4 regions of the Caenibius sp. WL genome follow, and region 2 is predicted to be linked to each of the others. Evidence: riboswitches for the same ligand, from Rfam matches in the RefSeq annotation. Region 2 holds a riboswitch; each other region holds the start of a gene.
What was found. Region 2 has a riboswitch for cobalamin ahead of K5X80_RS09970 (TonB-dependent receptor). Riboswitches for the same ligand answer to the same signal wherever they lie in the genome.
Positions count from the first base shown of each region.

Region 1 (4,803 bases), 1.5 Mb from region 2:
AGCGCTGGAGCATGGCGCCATCGGCATCGGTACTTCGCGCACGCTGTTCCACCGGTCGAGTGATGGCAAGCCGATCCCCACGCTGGAGGCGGGGGAGGCGGAACTGTTCGGCTTCGCCGATGAAATGCGCGCGCGGGGCAAAGGCGTGTTCCAGATCGTGGAAGACATGCATCTACCCGATGCGACACTGGATAACGTGGTCAATCTGGCCGACCGTTCCCGGCGCCCGGTGACGTTCACTATCGGCACGCCCAACGAAGGGCCGCTCGCCTGGCGGCGGCATCTGGCGCAGTTGCAGGCGGCGAACGACAGGGGGCTGACCGTGCGTGGGCAGGTCCTGCCGCGCGGCGTGGGGATGATGCTGGGCCACCAGCTGACGCTCAACCCGTTCTATTCGACGCCGACTTACACCGCGCTTGCCCATCTGCCGCTGGCGCAGCGGCTGGCGGAACTGCGCAAGCCCGAAGTGAAAGCGGCGATTCTGGCGGAAGCGCCCGATCCCGAGACGGCGTCCATGCTCGGGCGGGTGGTGCGCCAGTTCGGCACGATGTTCGAACTGGGTAATCCGCCCGATTACGAACAGCCGCCCGAAAACAGCATCGCCGCGCGCGCCGCGCGCGAAGGGCGCACGCCGGAAGACCTCGCTTACGATATCCTGCTGGGCAAGGATGCGACGCTCTATCTCGCCATGGCCAATTTCACCGATGGCAAGCTCGACGCGGTGGGCGAAATCATGCGTCATCGCGATATCGTGCCGGGGCTGGGCGATGGCGGGGCGCATTGCGGCACGATCTGCGATGGCAGCTATTCCACCTATATGCTGATGTACTGGGCGCGCGATCGGGCGGAAGGGCGCATGGCGCTGCCCGATGTCGTCCGCTGGCTGTCGCACGATACGGCGGCGTTGATGGGCCTAGCCGACCGGGGCCTGATTGCGCCGGGCCTGCGCGCCGATATCAATGTGATCGATTTCGACGGGCTGCATCTCCACGCTCCGGAAATCACGCACGATCTGCCCGGCGGCATGCCGCGTCTTGTCCAGCGGGCGGATGGCTATACGGCGACAGTGGTCAACGGCACGCCGGTCTATCGCGATGGGCAGCCCACCGGGGAACTGCCCGGCCGCCTGATCCGCGCGGGCGCGGCATAGGCCGCTGCGGAAGAGGGGCGGGCTCCAGCGCGGGCCTTGCCACCTTCCGGCATCGGTTCTATCAGCCACCGCGCGACAGGTTCCCCGCGAGGGGATTGAAAGGGAATTCGGGTGCAAGGCCCGGGCTGCCCCTGCAACTGTAAGCGGATAGCCACCGGCCCTCAGCCATTGGGATCGCCACGATCCTGAGAAGGCGGCCGGAACGGCGCAGACCCGCGAGCCAGGAGACCTGCCTGACGCGGTCGTTCTTCGACCGGACAGGGTGAGCCGGCCGGACGGGGATTCCCTCGCGCAACGACACTTGTGCCCCGGATCGCCGGGTCGTGTGCGGTGTCGTTTGCGAACCTGATACCGCACATCGCCGGGCAAACGGGGTTTCGTGTTCGAAACCGGGGATTCGCCTATGCTTGATACCGCCCGAATGCCGCTCATCCCGCCCCCACCCTGTTGGAGAGCGCGGCGATGACTTTGCAAGCTGTCGCAGCCGGGCCATCGGTGGTGGTGTGCAACACCTGCCGCCTCGCGCCGGATCAGCGGGAAGACGGCACGGGACAACGCGGCGGGGCCCTGCTTGCCGATGCCTTGCGCGCCGCGCAGGCAGCCGATCCGGCCTATGCCCATATCGCGGTGCAGGAAATGCCCTGTCTCTTCGCGTGTTCACGCCATTGCACGGTCCATATCCGCGCGCCGGGCAAGATCGGCTACGTATTGGGCGATTTCACCCCCGATGCGGCGGCGGCGCAGGCGATCCTCGCCTACGCGGCACACCATGCGGCGAGCGTGGAAGGGCAGGTGCGCTATGCCGATTGGCCCGAAGGGGTGAAGGGGCATTTCATCACCCGCACTCCGCCCGAAGGGTTCGTCGCCGTATGATCCGGTTCGATAGCGTGGCCGCGTTCGACGCGGCGCTGGCCGATCTGCCGTCGGCTGATGCGGCGGCCCGGGCGGCGGCGGCGGAGCGGCAGGCGGAATTGACCAAGCCTGCCGGGTCGCTCGGCCGACTGGAGGAAATCGCGCTGTTCATGGCCGGATGGCAGGGCACGCCGCGCCCGCAGGCGGAACGGATCGTGGCGGCGGTGTTCGCGGGCAATCACGGGGTCGCGCGGCAGGGCGTCAGTGCTTTTCCCCCCGAAGTGACCGCGCAAATGGTTGCCAACTTTCAGGCAGGCGGGGCGGCGATCAACGCGCTGGCCGGGGCCTGCGGCGCGCAATTGCGCGTGGTTCCGCTCGATCTCGATCGCTTCACTGGCGATATCACCCGCGAAGCGGCGATGAGCGAGGAGGAATGCCTTGCCGCGCTCAACACCGGGGCGGCGGTGATCGAACGGGGGGCGCATCTGGCGTTCGTCGGCGAAATGGGCATCGGCAACACCACTCCGGCTTCTGCCCTCTGCGCGGCGAGCTTCGGCGGCGCGGCGGAACGCTGGGTCGGGCGCGGTTCGGGCGTGGGGGACGAGGGCATTGCCCGCAAATGCGCGGCGGTGACGGCGGCGTTGGCGCTGCACGGTGCGCGGTGCACCGGCCCGTTCGAAACGCTACGGTGGCTGGGCGGGCGGGAAATCGCGGCGATGGCAGGCGCGATTCTGGCCGCGCGCATGATGCGGATGCCCGTCCTGCTCGATGGCTTCATCTGCTGCGCCGCGCTCGCACCGCTCGCCGCCGCCGTGCCCGCGATCACCGATCATTGCCTCGCCGGGCACGGTTCGGCGGAAGCGGGGCACCAACGCCTGCTCGAAAAGCTCGGGCTTGTGCCGCTGCTGCAACTCGACATGCGGCTGGGCGAAGGGACGGGCGCCGCAGTCGCGGCGCAGATCGTCCGCTCCGCGCTCGCCGCGCACAACGGCATGGCGACTTTTGCCGAAGCGGCGGTGACCGGGGCGGTATGACGCCTTTCACCGTGCATCTGATGCGCCACGGCGCGGTGGAGGGGGAAGGGCGGCTGATCGGCAGCAGCGATGTCCCTTCCACGCGCGAAGGCGATGCGCGATGCGTGGCGCAAGGTACGGCACTGGCATTCACGCGCGTGGTCTGTTCCGATCTCATCCGCGCCCGCCGCCCGGCGGAAGCGCTGGCGGCGCAGCGGGGCGTGCCCCTGCGGATCGATCCCGATTGGCGCGAACTGGCGTTCGGCGCATGGGAAGGGTGCGCCCCGGCGGATTTGCCGCCCGATGCGCTCGCGCGGTTCTGGGCCGATCCCGACGCCACCCCCCCGCCGGGTGGGGAGCGATGGAGCGCGCTGGTCGCCCGCGTGGGGCGGGCGCTGGTGCGGATGGAAGGCGATACGCTGGTTATCGCCCATGCGGGGGCAATGCGCGCGGCGCTCGCTTCCCTGTTCGGCTTTTCCGCCACGCAATGCTGGACGCTGGACCTGCCGTATGGCGCGGTTCTCTCGCTCCGTGTCTGGCCGGGTGAACCGGTCGGCGCGCAAATCACCGGGCTTGCGGCATGAGACGGGCGGTGCTGGCATTGCAGTTCATGACCCGGTTGCCGCTGCCCGCCGTGCGCGCTGACGAGGCGGATTTCGCTGCCTGCATTCGCTGGTTCCCGCTGGCTGGGATGGTGGTCGGCGCGGCGGTGGCGCTGGCTGTGTGGTTGGGGCTGTGGATCGATCCATGGCTGGGGGCGCTGCTCGGCCTCGGTGCCTGGGTTACCATTACCGGCGCGCTCCATCTCGATGGGGTGGGCGATATGGCCGATGCGGCGGGCGCGGCACACAAGGGGCGGGAACGCCTTTCCGCCGTGCTGGCCGATCCGCATATCGGCAGCTTCGGAGTGACGGCAATCGCCATGCAACTGCTGGCCAAGTTGGTGCTGCTGCGCCTTGCGCTGGACGCGGTGCCGCTGTGGACTTTGCCTGCGCTGTGCATGATCGCGCGGATCGGCCCGCTGGTCTGGACGCTGACTCTGCCCCCGTTGCACGAAGGGTTGGGCACCCGTTTTCGCGCAGGAATCGGCTGGGGCCATGTGGCGGCCTGGGCGGTGCCCGGCATCGTGGCCGCGTGGTTCGCGCCCGGCCTTGCCGTGGCCGTTCTGGCAATCCCTGCGTGGCGCTGGTGGATCGCCGCGCGGATCGGCGGCATTTCGGGCGATGGCCACGGTGCGGGGATCGAATGGTGCGAAAGCGCACTGCTGCTCGCGCTGGTGGCGGTGGCTGGGTTATGAGCGGCACGTTCACCTGGCATGGTGGGCGGCTGGCGGCGGCGCGGGCGCAGTTCGGCGATGGCCCGCATCCATGGCTGGACCTTTCCACCGGGATCAATCCGATTGCCTGGCCGGGCGCGGTGATGATTGCGCCCGATTGGGGCAGCTTGCCCGATCCGGAGGATTTGCGCGCGCTGGAACAGGCTGCTGCTCTCCATTTCGGGGTGGACCCAGCCAATGTCTGCGCCGTGCCGGGCAGCGAACTGGGCCTGCGCCTGCTGGGTGCGCTGTTCGATTTGCCCGCGCGCCATCTCACCCCCAGTTATCGCACGCATGCCGAGATATTCCCCGGGAGCCGCGCCATACCCGCGCCCAAGGGGCCATTGCCGCAGGCGACCATGCTGGTGCTGGCCAATCCGAACAATCCGGACGGCCGGGTGCTATCGCCTGAAACCTTGCGCCGATGGCTTGTGTGGCAGGGGGAGGCTGGCGGCTGGCTGGTGGTGGATGAA
Region 1 is NZ_CP081844.1:118,953-123,755, reverse strand. It holds gene K5X80_RS00750 (N-acyl-D-amino-acid deacylase family protein) at 1-1,150, shown strand, start outside; cobalamin riboswitch at 1,211-1,401, shown strand; gene K5X80_RS00745 (DUF1636 family protein) at 1,613-2,023, shown strand; gene cobT (nicotinate-nucleotide--dimethylbenzimidazole phosphoribosyltransferase) at 2,020-3,036, shown strand; gene K5X80_RS00735 (histidine phosphatase family protein) at 3,033-3,599, shown strand; gene K5X80_RS00730 (adenosylcobinamide-GDP ribazoletransferase) at 3,596-4,312, shown strand; gene K5X80_RS00725 (threonine-phosphate decarboxylase) at 4,309-4,803, shown strand, end outside.
Region 1: it holds a riboswitch for cobalamin, as region 2 does, so the genes downstream of both, K5X80_RS00745 (DUF1636 family protein) here and K5X80_RS09970 (TonB-dependent receptor) in region 2, are expected to answer to the same signal.

Region 2 (4,803 bases):
CACCCAGCCTTCAAGGAATTCCCAGCTCAGGAAGGCATTCGCCGTCCTGGCGGCGACATTGGCCGGCCGGTTGCCCACGCGCTGGAACTGTACGCCGCCGACGGATTCGGAGAAATCGTCATAGCGTGCCCGCAGCAGCGCCCCGTTGAGCGTGAGGCTGACGCCGTCGACCGGCTCCAGCGAAAGCGATGCCTCGACACCTCGCGACGATTGCCGGCCGACCTGCACCTGAATCGTCGGCATCAGCGGATCGGACGTCAGCAGGCGCTTCTTCACGATGTCGTATGCGGCCAGAGTCCACTGCCCTCGCCCACCCCAGAAGATGTGTTTAATGCCGATTTCGTATTGCCGCCCTGTCGACAGGTCGAAACTGCTCTGCGCGAAGCTGGTCGAGACCAGCGCGCCGACCGGATCGGCAGCGGTGGCATACTGGCCATAGAGCGAAAGCGTGGGGATCGGTTGGTAAACCGCACCCACGCGCCAGGTCACGGCATCGGGTGTGCTGGTGAAATCGTTCGCTGCATTGATGTGGTCGGTCCTGGTGATCTTCGGCCGGTCGTAGCGCAGCCCCGCCACGATAGAGAACCTCTCGCTGAACTTCAGCCTGTCCTCTGCAAAAACGGAGAACTGGTCGATATTGTTCGTGTAGCGGGCCTTGGTGGGAGCGGCGGCCTGATCGATGAACCTGCCCGGCACTGGATCGATGGCATCGATCAGGCGCGCGGCGTTGTTACCCGCATTGCTGACGTTCTTGTAGCTGATCCGATTGACGTCGAAACCCACGACGAGATGGTTCTCGATACTGCCGAAGGTTTGCTTCAGGTTGGCGGTCGTGCGGTTCCCGGTCTGCTTCTGGATATGATAGAGTTCGAGGAAACCGGACTGGCGGATCTGCGCGGGCGTGGTGTCCGTTGCCGCGACGTAGCTGACGTTTTCGGCGTTGCGCCAGTACTTGTTCGCCCAGAGATGGTAGAACGTGCTGCGGATCGTCACCGCCTCGGACGGTGTCCATTCCACTTTGGCCTGGCTCCAATTGTCGCGGAAGCGCAGCCGGGCATCGGTGACGTTATAATTGTTGCGCCGGATCGATGTGTCGAGCGCGCCGTTGACCAGCGGCACACCGAACCAGATCCGTGGCTTCTGCGTGCTGAAATCGTGTGAGAACGTGATACTGAAATCGGACGCCGGGCGTAGCCGGATCGCCCCGGAAAACGCAATGGCGCTGCTGTCCCCACGATCCATCCAGCTATCAGACCGGCGGTAGCTGGCGTCCACCCGGAAGCTGACCCCATCGCTGATCGGGCCCCCCGCGCCCGCCGCGGCATGCACTGTTCCGAACGAGGCAACACCTGCGCGGCCCGCAAATTCAAGCGTGTCGCCCGGTTGCCTGCGCAAGACATTGACCGCGCCGCCTATCGCACCCTCGCCATAAAGCACCGAGGCCGGGCCACGCAGGATCTCCACGCTCTGCGCCATCCACGGATCAGCCGGGAAAGTCAGCGTGTTGTTGTACATCCGCATGCCGTCGTAGAGCGTCATCACCGAATTCTGGCCGGTGAAACCGCGCGCCGAGAGGCCATAACCGAACACCCCGGAAGTGTTCACAATGCCGGTCCCTCTGGCGGCGGCATCCTGGATTGTCAGATCACCGCGCAGACGGATCGCGTCGCCATCGAGCGTTTCCACGCTGGCAGGTGTTTCGAGCGGCGTGAGACCGAGACGGCTGGCGCTTTCGGTTGCGATGTTGAGCCGTAGATTGCCCAACACCCCGTTCACCACGATAGTATCCCTGTCGGCATCGGTGGCGTCGGCCGCATCGGCCTGGGCTGTGCAAGGCGCAAGGAGAGCGAAAGCCGCAAACGCGGCCGGTACATGCTTGATCATTATATCCCCCATCGGCGTCCAACGACACTGGGCGGGGGCTTGCCGTTCACAAACGGTCGGCAGCGCGCATCGGCCGGACGCCAGGGGGCAACCGACACACGAACCGATGCGGCCCCAGCCGCTCGTTTGTCGCTCAGACGGAGAGATCCGTGCCCCGGCCATCCCCTGGACCAAAGCAAGAGCGACCAGACGCCGGCAGGTCTCCTGGCTTGCGGGTCATCGCTTGATACACGGCCTTCCCAGGCCTCGCATGGTTTAGCGTCCGGCCCAGTGGCTGGCGGCATCGGCGCATTGCCCTGCCGCGCATGTGTATCGCGCTCGCCGCTTACAGTTGCAGGGACAGCCTCGGATTCGGTCGGGAAATCCCTTCCTCACCGCGTTCCCATTTTAAGCCTCTCTCGAGGCACCGGCGCGATCATATCCGGGCTGATGGCCAGCCCGGATGACAGCACAATACGAATTTCCGTTCATGCTGCAAGTGCTCACATATGAGCACTTGCAGGAATAGATTATACTGCCTGGTAAAGGCGGCGTTCGACAAGGCCGCTGTCCTTGAAGCGGTGCAGAGTCTTGGCCAGAGCCAGAACGCCGAGATCGACAAGCGGTTCGATCACGATCACCAGCATGTAGGCCCCTCCGAACGTGGCGATGGCGGCCATGTTGCCTGCCGTGAAGCCGTGCCCGTAGAGGGCCCAGAACGCGACCCAGCTGACGATACCGGCCTGATACGTCGTCGAAAGTGCCAGAGCCTGCCCGTAGCGAAGATCCACATAGGGCGTGTCGGGCGCGATGATCCGCCGGGCCAGCGCCGTCAGCGCGAAAAGTGGAACCAGTAGTGTGGTAACGTTCATGCTGTATTGCGGCAGATCGACGGGCGCAAAGAACACGCCCTGGAGCAACAGGCCAAGCGCCAGCCCGATGGCCGCTGGCGCAACGCCGAAAAGCAGGAATAGCGTCGATCCCAGGATCAGGTGCACTTCGGATACGCCAACGGGATGATGCGGCAGCACTTCGAAGAAGCAGAACACCAGCACCGTCGCCGCAAGACTACGGACCAGAAGCGACAGCACGCCGCTTTCCGCGATGGCCTTGCGGGCCAGATTCAGGCCATAGCCACCGGCGCTGGCTGCGGTGATATAGCTCAGCCAGATTTTTCCCTCGGCAACGACGCCGGGTTCGATATGCATATGCGTCTCCTCTGCCGTCCCACCGACGGCCTTGGTTATAGTCAACGCATGGCCGGTCTCCTGACTCGCGGGTCGTCACGCTTTCCGCCTTCCCGGAGCACCAGGGGTGCGCCAGTGGCTTGTCGGAAAGTCGCTCGCCGCTCACAGTCGCGGGGGCGGTCGAGGCTTAGGCCCGGGGGCCCTTCCTCATTCCCGTTTCATCCCTGATGCGTTGCCGCATCACGGACACCATGCATCGCAAGGCTAGGGCGCGGGGGATGCGATAAGTCAAGCAAATCCCGATTTTCCCGGATCCGCCAGACTGGAATCGCCACCCCGTATCACGGAATCAGTTCGATACGCACCCGCGCGCCATCCAGTTTCGCGAGCGGTTCGGCACTGCCTTCGAGACGGCCCAGGCGGACCAAGCCGCGCGAATAACCGAAGTCGCGGTAGAAGATCGCGAGATTGCCCCACGGCGCATAGTAGGCGATGTCGCCCGCTTTCGGCTCCACTCCCTCAGGCGCATCCTCGGTCGAGAGGCGCTGCGGCAGATCGGCGATCTTCTCGGTGCGATTATAATCGCTCAGCGTCAGTTCGAGTGGCAGCAGCGCCGCAAAGGCCCGCCCGCTCGCGCTGCCTTCCAGCACGGCAATCAATGACCGGTCGGCGGTGACAATCCTGATTTTCATCGGCTCCTCCACGGCTTGTTCGGATCGGTTCGGTCCCAGCGCCGAGGCATCGGCCCAAGATGCCGTTGCCTTGCAGGCGCCGGCCAGCCCGGCGATAGCCATCAAAACCAATGATCGTCCCAGTGCCCTCATGGCCGCACCTTTGCCCCCGTCAAACCAGATGCTGTTCGAAGAACGAGTGGAGCTTGTCGAACGGGATCACATCCATACGATCGTAGAGATCGACATGGCTGGCGCCGGGGACAATCACCAGTTCCTTCGGCTCCGCCGCCTCCGCATAGGCCGTCTCGCTGAAATAGCGCGAATGGGCCTTTTCGCCATGGATCAGCAGGACGGGGCGCGGCGCGATTTCCTTGATGTAGGTCAGCAGCGGCATGTTCATGAACGACAGCGGCGTGGTCTGCGTCCATGCATTGCCGGAATTGACCGCACGCGGATGATAGCCGCGCGGCGTCATGTAATAGTCGTGATAATCGACCAAAAACTGCGCTTCGCCGCCTTTCAGCACGTTATACGGGGGCTGGTAGGCCGGGGCGCCGTTTTCCGCGTCCGTCCAACGCTGCCGGCTCAGTTGCTCCAGCGTCTGCGTGCGCTGTTCGGGCGTCATGCTATCGTCGTAGCCCTTCGCCATCACGCGCGTCATGTCATACATGGTGCTGGCCGCCACTGCCCTCACCCGCTTGTCCACCGCGACGGCATTCAACGCCATGCCGCCCCAGCCACAAATGCCGATCACGCCGATCCGCTCCCGGTCGACGGCAGGGTGCAAACCGAGAAAATCGATGGCTGCGCTGAAATCCTCGGTGTTGATGTCCGGCGAGGCGACGTTGCGCGGCTCGCCGCCGCTTTCCCCGGTATAGGAGGGATCGAACGCCAGCGTGACGAAACCACGCTCCGCCATCGTCTGCGCATAAAGACCTGACGACTGCTCCTTCACCGCGCCGAACGGCCCGCTGACGGCGATGGCCGCCAGGCGCTTGTCACCGCGATCTTGCGGCAGATAGAGATCGCCCACCAGAGTGATCCCGTAGCGGTTCCGGAACGTAACTTTCCGGTGATCG
Region 2 is NZ_CP081844.1:2,091,334-2,096,136, reverse strand. It holds gene K5X80_RS09970 (TonB-dependent receptor) at 1-1,884, opposite strand, end outside; cobalamin riboswitch at 2,062-2,310, opposite strand; gene K5X80_RS09965 (energy-coupling factor ABC transporter permease) at 2,394-3,071, opposite strand; cobalamin riboswitch at 3,105-3,319, opposite strand; gene K5X80_RS09960 (cyclophilin-like fold protein) at 3,392-3,742, opposite strand; gene K5X80_RS09955 (alpha/beta hydrolase) at 3,894-4,803, opposite strand, start outside.

Region 3 (4,803 bases), 860 kb from region 2:
GCGGGCTGTCATGGTCGAGCGTGGGATCGGCGGCGCGCGCGGCGGCCAGCGCGGCTTCGTCCGTGGCGAAGCGCCCGGCGGCCACGGCATCGGCATCGATCAATGCGATCACGCCATCGACTGTCGCCCGCGTGCGGATATCGGGCCACTGGAACGCTTTCACCAGCGGCTTGGGCAGAGCGAGGCCGGAGGTTTCGATAAGGATGTGCTCGGGCGGATTGGGCCGGTCGAGCAGCTTCTGCATCGTCGGCAGGAAATCGTCCGCCACGGTGCAGCAGATGCAGCCGTTGGCCAGTTCGACGATATCCTCTTCGGGGCAACTGGCGTCGTTGCACCCTTTCACCAGTTCGCCATCGATGCCGACATCGCCGAATTCGTTGATGATAAGGGCGAGCCTGCGCCCCTGCGCATTCTGCAGCAGATGGCGGATCAGCGTGGTCTTGCCCGCGCCGAGGAAGCCGGTGATGACAGTGGCCGGAACCTTGCTCATGCGGTGTCTCCTTGATGATGGTTGGATTTCGGCCTCGGCCTGCCGTTTGTGGGACGGTGTTGGTGTCGGGTGATCGGGGGCACGGGCTTTTCCTCGGAAATGGAAAAGCAGGGCGGCGCCGCTGTCCGCCGCCCTGCGAAAGGGCGTCAGAAGCTGACGCGGACACCGCCATAGGCGCTGCGGCCGAGCGTGTTGGTGTGCGCGTACATCTGGTACCACTTGTCGAAAAGGTTGGTCACCCGGCCGAACAGCTCGACATTCCCGTTGATCCGGTAGGAGCCGAGCAGATCGACCACGGCATAGGCCCGGGTGGCGAGCCGGGTCGAAGCGTCGCCATCGCGATAGCGGACGCGGGCGGTGAATTCCGCCCCTGCGGCGGGGAGGACGGTGATGGCCGTGGTGCCCGCATATTCGGGGCGGCCGCTGTCCCGGTATCGCGCCGCCGCATCGCTGTAGGCTTCGTGATCGGTGTAGGTGAAGCTCTGGCTGACCGTCAGCCAGGCCAGAGGGCGCGCGGTCAGGCCCAGTTCCACCCCGTGCGCGCGGGTGCGGCCCCACTGGCGATAGCCGCCGGATCGGCCGATGCTGGCGTTCCACTCGATTTCGTTGGTCTTCCTGAGGAAGAAATAGCTGGCCGACGCGCTGAACGTGTCGCTTAGCGCGATATCGGCGCCGATATCGCCGCCCCGGCTCTTTTCCGCCTTGAGATGGGGATTGCCGTATGTCGGGTCGAACAATTGATAGAGACCCGGCGCTTTCGCCCCGGTGCCGTAGCTGGCGCGGAATTTCACCGGACCGGCGGCATAGGCCACGGTGCCGCGATAGGTGTCGAACGTGCCGAAGCGGCTGTTGTCGTCGATCCGCGCCGCGCCGGTCAGCGTCAGCCCTGCCGCCGGGCGCAGCGCCAGTTCGCCATAGGCCGAACGGGTGCTGATCCGGGCGTTGAAATCGCCCGAATGGAACGTGGCCTGATCGCTCTTTTCCCGTTCCAGCGCGCCGCCCGCGGCGAGGCTGATAAGCCCGCCGGTGTCGTATCTGGCATCAAGTGCGAGCGTGTCCTTGGTTCCGCGATAGAGATCGCCTTCGGGCCGGTAGGCGCTGCCGAAATAGAGCCGCCGCGCGACGTAGCGGCTGCCGGTCAGCCTGACGGTCAGCCTGTCGTCCGAACTGGCGTAGAGGCCCTGCCCGGAAACGGCATATTCGCGCTTCCTGACAGTGTTGAGCGAATCCGAGCCGGTGTTGTCGAGATCGGAGAACGTGTCCGCCCAGAACCCGTTCATCTGGAAGCGCAGATTGGGGGATGCTTCCACGCCCATGCGGCCGGAAAAGCCGTAGCGCCGGTATGCGTCCTTCTCGCTCGCGGGCCTGGTGGCGGTGCGTGGATCGGTGAGCGAGGGGCCATCGTGGCGATAGCCGGTGGCGGTGAGCCGGAAATCGACCGGGCCGCTTTTGCCCAGCAGCGATGCGCCGCCGTTCAGCGTGCCGTGCGATCCGGCTTCCGCTTCGGCGTTGACCGCGATCCCTTCTTCGATGGCGCGCTGGGTGATGATGTTGATGACCCCGCCGATCGCGTCGGAGCCGTAAAGCGAACTCTGATTGCCGCGCAGCACCTCGATCTGCGCGATATCGGCGGCGATCAGGTGATCGGCGCGGAATTCGGTGCTGGCCGCGCTGGGATCGCCCAGCGGAATGCCATCGACCAGCCACAGCACTTCGTCGTTGTTCGATCCGCGAATGTTGACAGAGGCGTAATTGCCGGGCCGGTCGGTGCTGACCAGCACGCCCGGCGTATCGATCAGCGCATCCTTGACGAACGTGATCTGGTTGCGGTCGAGCGTTTCGCGCGTGATGACGGAAATCGCGCTGCCGATCTCGCGCGGTTCGCTGACCGCGCGCGAAGCGGTGACGATGATGTCGGCGCGGCTTTCGAAAGAGAGATCGTCCGCGCTTTCGGCATAGGCCGGGGCCGCCGCGGCCAGTGCGATCAAGGGTACGAAACAGGTGGTCTTCATGCGTTATCCCCGCGCCAGAGCAACTGGCGGCAGGGCGCACCGTGCGCGGTCCGGCGGCCCAGGGGAGGGCAGCACGGGCAACGAACGGCCGGTCAGCGCCCACGGACGGGCGCTGTTTCGCCCGCATGCGCATGACCGCGCGGCCCCAGCCGCTTCGGTTCGTCGCTCAGACGGAGAGTAACCGTGCCATGACCATCCCCTGGATCGCGGCAAGAGCGACCATGCGCCGGCAGGTCTCCTGGCTCGCGGGTCATAGCTTGATGCATGGCCTTCCCAGGCCCCGCATGGTTGGCGGATGGCCCAGTGGCTGCTTCCCCGGAAGGAAGCCTATGCATCGCGCTCGCCGCTTACAGTTGCAGGGACAGCCCCGGATTGGGATCGGGCGAAACCCGTTCCTCACCGTGTTCCCGTTTTAAGCCCTTTCGGGCACCGGCGCGATCACGGAAAGCGGATGTATCCCGCTTCCACGGGCAGGGCCATAGTCACAAACGGGGGCCATGTCAATCCTTCTTTGCCGCAACGCACAATATCGCGGCGGCCTGTGGGGGATGGGCCTCAGAACAGGCGGGTGGCGAGGTAGAACAGCGCGCCCACGGCGGCGCTGGCGGGAATGGTGATGAACCAGGCCACGATCACGCGGCTGGCCACGCTCCACCGCACCGCGCTGGCCCGGCGGGCGGCGCCGGTGCCGACCACGCTGCCGGTGATGGCGTGCGTGGTGGAAATCGGGATGCCCAGCGCGCTGGCGCCGAACACCACGAACGATCCGGCGGTGGAGGCGCAGAAGCCCGAATGGTGGTTGAGCTTGGTCAGCTTGCTGCCCATCGTCTTGATGATTTTCCACCCGCCCGACATGGTGCCCAGCGCAATGGCGAGATAGCACGACAGCACCACCCATTCCGGCACGTGGAATTCCCCGCCGAGATGCCCGGTGGAATAGAGCAGGACAGTAATGATCCCCATCGTCTTCTGGGCATCGTTGGCCCCGTGGCTGATCGAATAGGCGGCGGAGGAGAACAGGTGCAGCACTTTGAACGTGCCGTTTGCCTGCCGCGGCTGGATGCCTTTGAACAGCCAGGACGTGATCAGCATCAGCAGCATGGCAAGCGCGAAGCCGAGGATTGGCGAAACGAAAATCGCCGCGATGGTCTTGATCGTGCCCGCCGCTTCGACCGCGCCCGGCCCGGCATGGACGATCCCGGCCCCGAGCAATCCGCCGATCAGCGCGTGGCTGGAGGAGGAAGGGATACCCTTGATCCAGGTCAGCACGTTCCAGAACATCGCCCCGACCAGCGCGCCGAACACCACCGCCGGGGTGATAACGTCCTTGTCGACGATCCCCTTGCCCACGGTTTCGGCGACATGCAGCCCGACCAGCCAGTAAGCGGCGAAATTGCCGAACGCGGCGAACAGCACGGCCATGACCGGCGAAAGCAGCTTGGTGGCGACCACGGTGGCGATCGCATTGGCCGCATCGTGCAGCCCGTTGAGGAAATCGAATGCGAGCGCGAGCGCGATCAGCCCGATCAGCAAGGGGAGGGCGAGGCTGTGATCCATGCGAGCGGTACTGGGCTTTTCAGGAGTGATCGATCACGAGACCGTCGATCTCGTTGGCCAGGTCTTCGAAACGGTCGACGACGCGTTCGAGGCGCTTGAACATTTCCTGCCGCGCCATGAATTGCAGCGGATCGCGGCTGCCCACTTCGCGGAAAATGCGTTTGAGCCCGGCGGCGTGGATGGCGTCGGCATGGCCTTCCATGCGCACTAGCCGTTCGGTCAGTTCGTGCAGGCGCACGCCGTTGTCGGCGATCTTGCGCAGCAGCGGCATGGCTTCGGCAGTCAGCCGCGCGGCATCGACGATGATCGCTGCCATATCGCGCATTTCCGGTTCGAATTCGGTGATGTCGTAGAGATCGGCGGCGCCCGCGGTCATGTGCATTTCATCGATCGCATCGTCCATCGTGGCGATCAGGCTGGTGATCGCGCCCCGATCGAACGGGGTGAGGAAGGTGCGGCGTACCGCCTGCAGCACTTCGCGGGTGATATTGTCGGCATCGTGTTCGCGTTCTTCGATTTCGCGGACGTGATCGGCCTTGCCGGGGCCGCCCTGCAACAGGCGGGCCAGCGCATCGGCGCCGGCGACAAGCGTGACGGACTGCTGCTCGAACAGTTCGAAGAAGTTCCCCTGTTGCGGGATAAGCCGCTGGAACCAAGCAAACATGGCATTAACCCCTGTCTTTTCCGCCACTGTCTCGATCATTTTGATGCCCAGCGCCGCGCGGCGGAATTCGCGCGGGCCAA
Region 3 is NZ_CP081844.1:1,235,846-1,240,648, forward strand. It holds gene cobW (cobalamin biosynthesis protein CobW) at 1-490, opposite strand, end outside; gene K5X80_RS05770 (TonB-dependent receptor) at 637-2,502, opposite strand; cobalamin riboswitch at 2,714-2,951, opposite strand; gene K5X80_RS05775 (inorganic phosphate transporter) at 3,058-4,059, opposite strand; gene K5X80_RS17190 (DUF47 family protein) at 4,079-4,803, opposite strand, start outside.
Region 3: it holds a riboswitch for cobalamin, as region 2 does, so the genes downstream of both, K5X80_RS05770 (TonB-dependent receptor) here and K5X80_RS09970 (TonB-dependent receptor) in region 2, are expected to answer to the same signal.

Region 4 (4,803 bases), 320 kb from region 2:
ATCAGGATGGGCGGAATCCCGCAAGCGAAGGCGGCAGTGGCGGGGCGATCAGCGCAGATCGTCGATCAGGCCGGCGATCCCTTCGGGCCCCAGATCCTGCGCCAGTTGCTTGTCGAGCAGGCGGCAGATTTCGCGCCACCAGTCGTAGGATTTGCGGTCGCCGCCGAAAAACGCGGCTCTGGCCCGTTCCCGGGCTTCATGCGGGGCGCCGAGGCCGAATTCGGAGAAGTGGCGTAGCGCGGCCCGAAGCAGCAGGTCGTGGTTTTCCCCGGTGCCGTTGTCGTTGCATGCCGCGGGCGTATCCGGGCGTTGCAGCGCCCGCGCCACGGGCGATTTCGCAGCGTCGCGGGCAGCGGCAAAATGGATGGTCATGAAAGGCCTCGCGGGAAAGAACGGAGGCCGTTTCTAGGCGATTAGCCCTAAAATAATCTTCGCAGGTATGGTTGATGCGCCGTTAACCATTTTCCGCAGAGAAGGTATAGACCGTTGAAAAACGGGGGATTCAGTGCGGCGTTGCGATCCATTCGCCGCTGCGGGCGTATTCGCTCTTAACGCTGCCGCTCTCGGGCAGGCGGGAGGCGCTGTAGAGCGTGTCGCCCCCGCGCGCTTCGATCGCGGGCGTGTAATCGGGGCGGGGCAGGGCCACCGGCGGCGGAGCGAGCGGCGCGCCCGGGGCGGGCGTGGCGGCGGTGCGCTGCAGGCTCGCTTCGTAAGCCCGGGCAAGGCCGAGCGGATCGAGCCCCGCCGTCGGATCGACCATCGTGCGTGCATGGGGCGCTGCCACCGGTTCGTTGCCGAGATAGCGGTTGGTGAACGCCGCCGGGCGGCCCGCCGCGCCGCGCCAGCTATAGAAGATATGCGCGCCGATGGTGGTCAGGCGGTTGAGACTGGGCGCCCAGTAGGGATTGACCTGGATCGTGTGGTAATGCGTCGCCAGCCCGACCGGGGCATAGACCGAACCGGCCAGCGCGGCCCGCGCCACGGCGCGGGCGCGGTCCCATGCGAAGCGGGATGGCTGGCGCGCCAGCGATCCGTCGCACGTGAACGTGAACTGGCAGCCGGTGCGGCGTTCCGATCCCTGATAGACCACGCCGCACACCGTGTTGGGGTAGGCCGGGTGGGACACGCGGTTCAGCACCACCTGCGCCACCGCGCGCTGCCCGGCATCGGATTCGCTGGCCGCTTCGTAATAGATTGCCTGAGTCAGGCAGGTGAGCGCGCGCGTTTCATCGGTCGGCGTGCCGGCGGCGAACACCGGCCGCGCCATGGCGCCGATCACGGGGCGCGGATATTCGCTGTCCCAGTGGGCGCCGGGATCGAGCGGTTGCCCGCCTGCGTCCGCCACGGCCAGTTGATCGTCAGCCAGATAATAGAAAGCGGAACCGGGGAAGCTTTCGCCCGGCGTTTCGAAGCCCATCGGCCGCGGCGCGGCGGGTTCCGCCCGGTCCAGCAGAGCGGGCAGATTCCAGCCAGAAGGCGCGGCGAAAGCGGGCACCGCCATCGCCGCCGCCAGCATCGCAAAGCGTTGTCCGCCGATGCCGGACAAGCGTCCGCGCCGCCCGGCCAGCCCGCGCGCACGGCGCCCGAAGCGGCCGCGAAAATCGCTGGGCCGGTCTTCGGTGAAGGCGGGCGATAGGATCAACGATGAGCCTTTCATGCGGCGGGGCGTAAGCGCGCTGCGGCGCGTAGCGGCAATCCGGGCAAAAGACACCCCCCGGCTGCGTAACGTCCCGTAGCGGCACAAGGTAACCAAATCGTTACCATGCCCGCAGGTAGAGATTTGCGCGGTTTCATCCGGCCTGCTTGCGTAATGGTGCGTTGCGGCATAAGGGGCGCTCACGTCATGGGTTGCCCGGGGTGCGTTTCGCGCTCCGAGCCGAAGAGGGAAGCCGGTGCGAATCCGGCGCTGCCCCCGCAACTGTGACCGGGGAATGCCCCTTCCATTTTGCCACTGGCCATCCGTGCGAGCGGGGCCGGGAAGGCGAAAGGGGTGTGACGATCCGGGAGTCAGGAGACCTGCCCATGAAGTCGTTCAGCCAACGGGCGGGGTGGACCCTAGGCGGCGATCGGGGCGGCAATGACGCATGACCTCTCGCTACGGACGGCATTCGTTCGTTGGAGTAGGTTTGATGCATAAGTATTTGTTGTTTCTGGGAACCAGCCTTGCCGTGGCGCAGCCCGCACTGGCCGATGATGGCGAAATCGTCGTCACCGCCACCGGCCTTGCCCAGCCCGCCGAAAGCGCGCCGCAATCGATCACCGTCATCACCCGCAAGGAAATCGAGCAGGTGCAGGGCGCCGATGTCACCCGTGTGCTGACCCGCCTGCCGGGCACCACGTTCACGCGCACCGGCCCGATGGGCGGGGTAACGCTGATCGGCGTGCGCGGCGCGCCGGCTGGGCAGACACTGGTGCTGATCGATGGCGTGCCGTCCGGCGATCCGTCCACCACGGGCGGCGAATTCGATCTGGCGCAGCTTGCCACCGGCACTATCGACAGCATCGAATTGCTGCGCGGGCCCAATTCGGTGGTCTGGGGATCGCAGGCGATGGGCGGGGTGATGAACATCACCACCCGGATCGAAAACGGGGTGAGCGGCAGTGTGGAATACGGCGGCGCCGACCGGGTGACCGCGACAGCCGCCGCCGGGCTCAAAGGCGAACGGTTCGAAGCCGGGGTTTCCGGCAGCTTCGTCGATACCGATGGCTATTCCGCCGCCGCCAACGGCACGGAGAAGGACGGTTATCGCCAGTACAATATCGCGGGCCGCGCGCGTTACCGGGTGACGGATGCGCTCTCGCTCACCGCCAATGCCCGCTACAGCCAGGGCAAGGCCGATCTCGATGGCTACCCGGCGCCGACTTATACGTTTGCCGACACCGACGCGACCGAGAAGCTGCGCGTCTGGTCGGGCCGCATCGGCGCGGTTTATGAAACGGAAGGCCTGCAGCTCAACGCGGGCTATGCGATCACCGATAGCCGGAGAGAAGGCCGCGATCCCGAAGACCCATGGGGTAATTACACGTTCAAGGGCCGGTCGGAACGGGCCGAATTGTTCGGCCGCGTGGCTTTGCCCGCGCGGTTCGCGCTCAATTTCGGGGGCGCTTACGACTGGAGCGAATTCCGCAACGGGTTCGAGGAAGGCAAGGCCGAAAACGGCAGCATCCACGCGCTGCTCGGCTATTATGGTGATCGGTTGGTGGTGACGGGCGGCGTGCGCTACGACCATCACACCGATTTCGGCGGCGAATGGACGGTGGGCGCCAACGCCTCCTACGAAGTGGTGCGCGATCTGCGCCTGCGCGCGGCCTATGGCGAAGGGTTCAAGGCGCCGACGCTGTATCAACTGCTGTCGCAGTACGGCAATCCCGCTCTCAGCCCCGAACGCAGCAAGAGCTACGAAGTGGGCTTGAGCTATGCCGAACGCGGTGCGCCGGTCTATGCCGCGATCACCGCGTATCGCCGCGACGCCAGCGACCTGATCGACTTCTTCAGTTGCTGGACGGGCAACGCGCCGCTGTGCGCCACGCGGCCCGATGGCTTCTACTACAATGTCGGCAAGGGCCGCGCGCAGGGGCTGGAAATGGAAGTCGCTCTGCAATGGACCCCGACGCTCACCAGCAATGTGGTCTATAGCTACGTCCACACCGAAAACCGCACGGCCGGCGACCCCAATCGGGGTAACCGCTTCGCCCGCCGCCCGGCGCATATGATCACCGGTTCGCTCGACTGGGAAACCCCCATCGGCCTTGCGCTCGGGTTCGATCTGCGGGTGGTCGGCAGTGCATGGGACGATGCGGCCAACACCACCCGGCTGGACAGCTATGCCCTGGGCGATCTGCGCGCCAGCTATCGGGTCAACGACACGGTGGAACTGTTCGGCCGGGTCGAAAATATCTGGGATCAGCGCTACACCATCGCGGGCGGATATGGCACCCAAGGGCGCGCGGCCTATATCGGCGTGCGGCTGAGGAAGTGATCCGATGAAGCAGGGGGCGTTTCTCGCGCTGGCATGCCTCGCTTTTGCGGGGTGGGCCATGGCGGGATGCGCCCCTGCGGCTGCGCCGGGTGAAAGCAGCCGCGGGCCGATGATCGTCTCGCTCAATCCGTGCAGCGATGCGGTGCTGGCCGAAGTGGCCGATCCGGCCCAGATTCTGGCGATTTCGCATTATAGCCACGATCCGCGCGCCAGTTCGATGCCGCCGGATCAGGCGCGGCGCTTCCGCAGCACCGGCGGAACGGTGGAGGAAGTGATCGCGCTGAAACCCGATGTGGTGATCGCGGGCGCATTCCTACCCCCTGCCACGCGCGCCGCGTTCGGGCGGCTGGGTATCCGCGTGGAAAGTTTCGATATCGAACATACCGTGCCCGAAAGCCTGGCGCGCGTACGCCGGATCGCCGCGATTGCCGGGCATGCGGATCGGGGCGAAGCGCTGGTCCGCCGGATCGGGCGGGCGCTGGCCGCCGCCGCGCCGCCGCCGGGCGAACCGCCGCTGCGCACGATCCTGTGGCAATCGGCGGGGATCGTGCCGGGAGAGGATGCGCTGGTCAGCGACATGTTGCGGCGCACCGGCTTTGCCAGCCAGTCGGCCGCGCGCGGGCTGCGCCAGGCGGATTACCTGCCGCTGGAAGAAGTGCTGATCGACCCGCCGCACCTGATCCTGACCGCCGCGACCCCCGGCGACGGGGAGGACCGGATGCTGAGCCACCCGGCGCTGAGGGCGCTGGCGGGCACGCGGCGGGCGCATTTCGATGCCGGGCTGCTCTATTGCGGCGGGCCGACGCTGATCCGCGCGGCGGAC
Region 4 is NZ_CP081844.1:1,770,614-1,775,416, forward strand. It holds gene K5X80_RS08335 (hypothetical protein) at 49-372, opposite strand; gene K5X80_RS08340 (cell wall hydrolase) at 503-1,657, opposite strand; cobalamin riboswitch at 1,834-2,038, shown strand; gene K5X80_RS08345 (TonB-dependent receptor plug domain-containing protein) at 2,130-3,980, shown strand; gene K5X80_RS08350 (ABC transporter substrate-binding protein) at 3,985-4,803, shown strand, end outside.
Region 4: it holds a riboswitch for cobalamin, as region 2 does, so the genes downstream of both, K5X80_RS08345 (TonB-dependent receptor plug domain-containing protein) here and K5X80_RS09970 (TonB-dependent receptor) in region 2, are expected to answer to the same signal.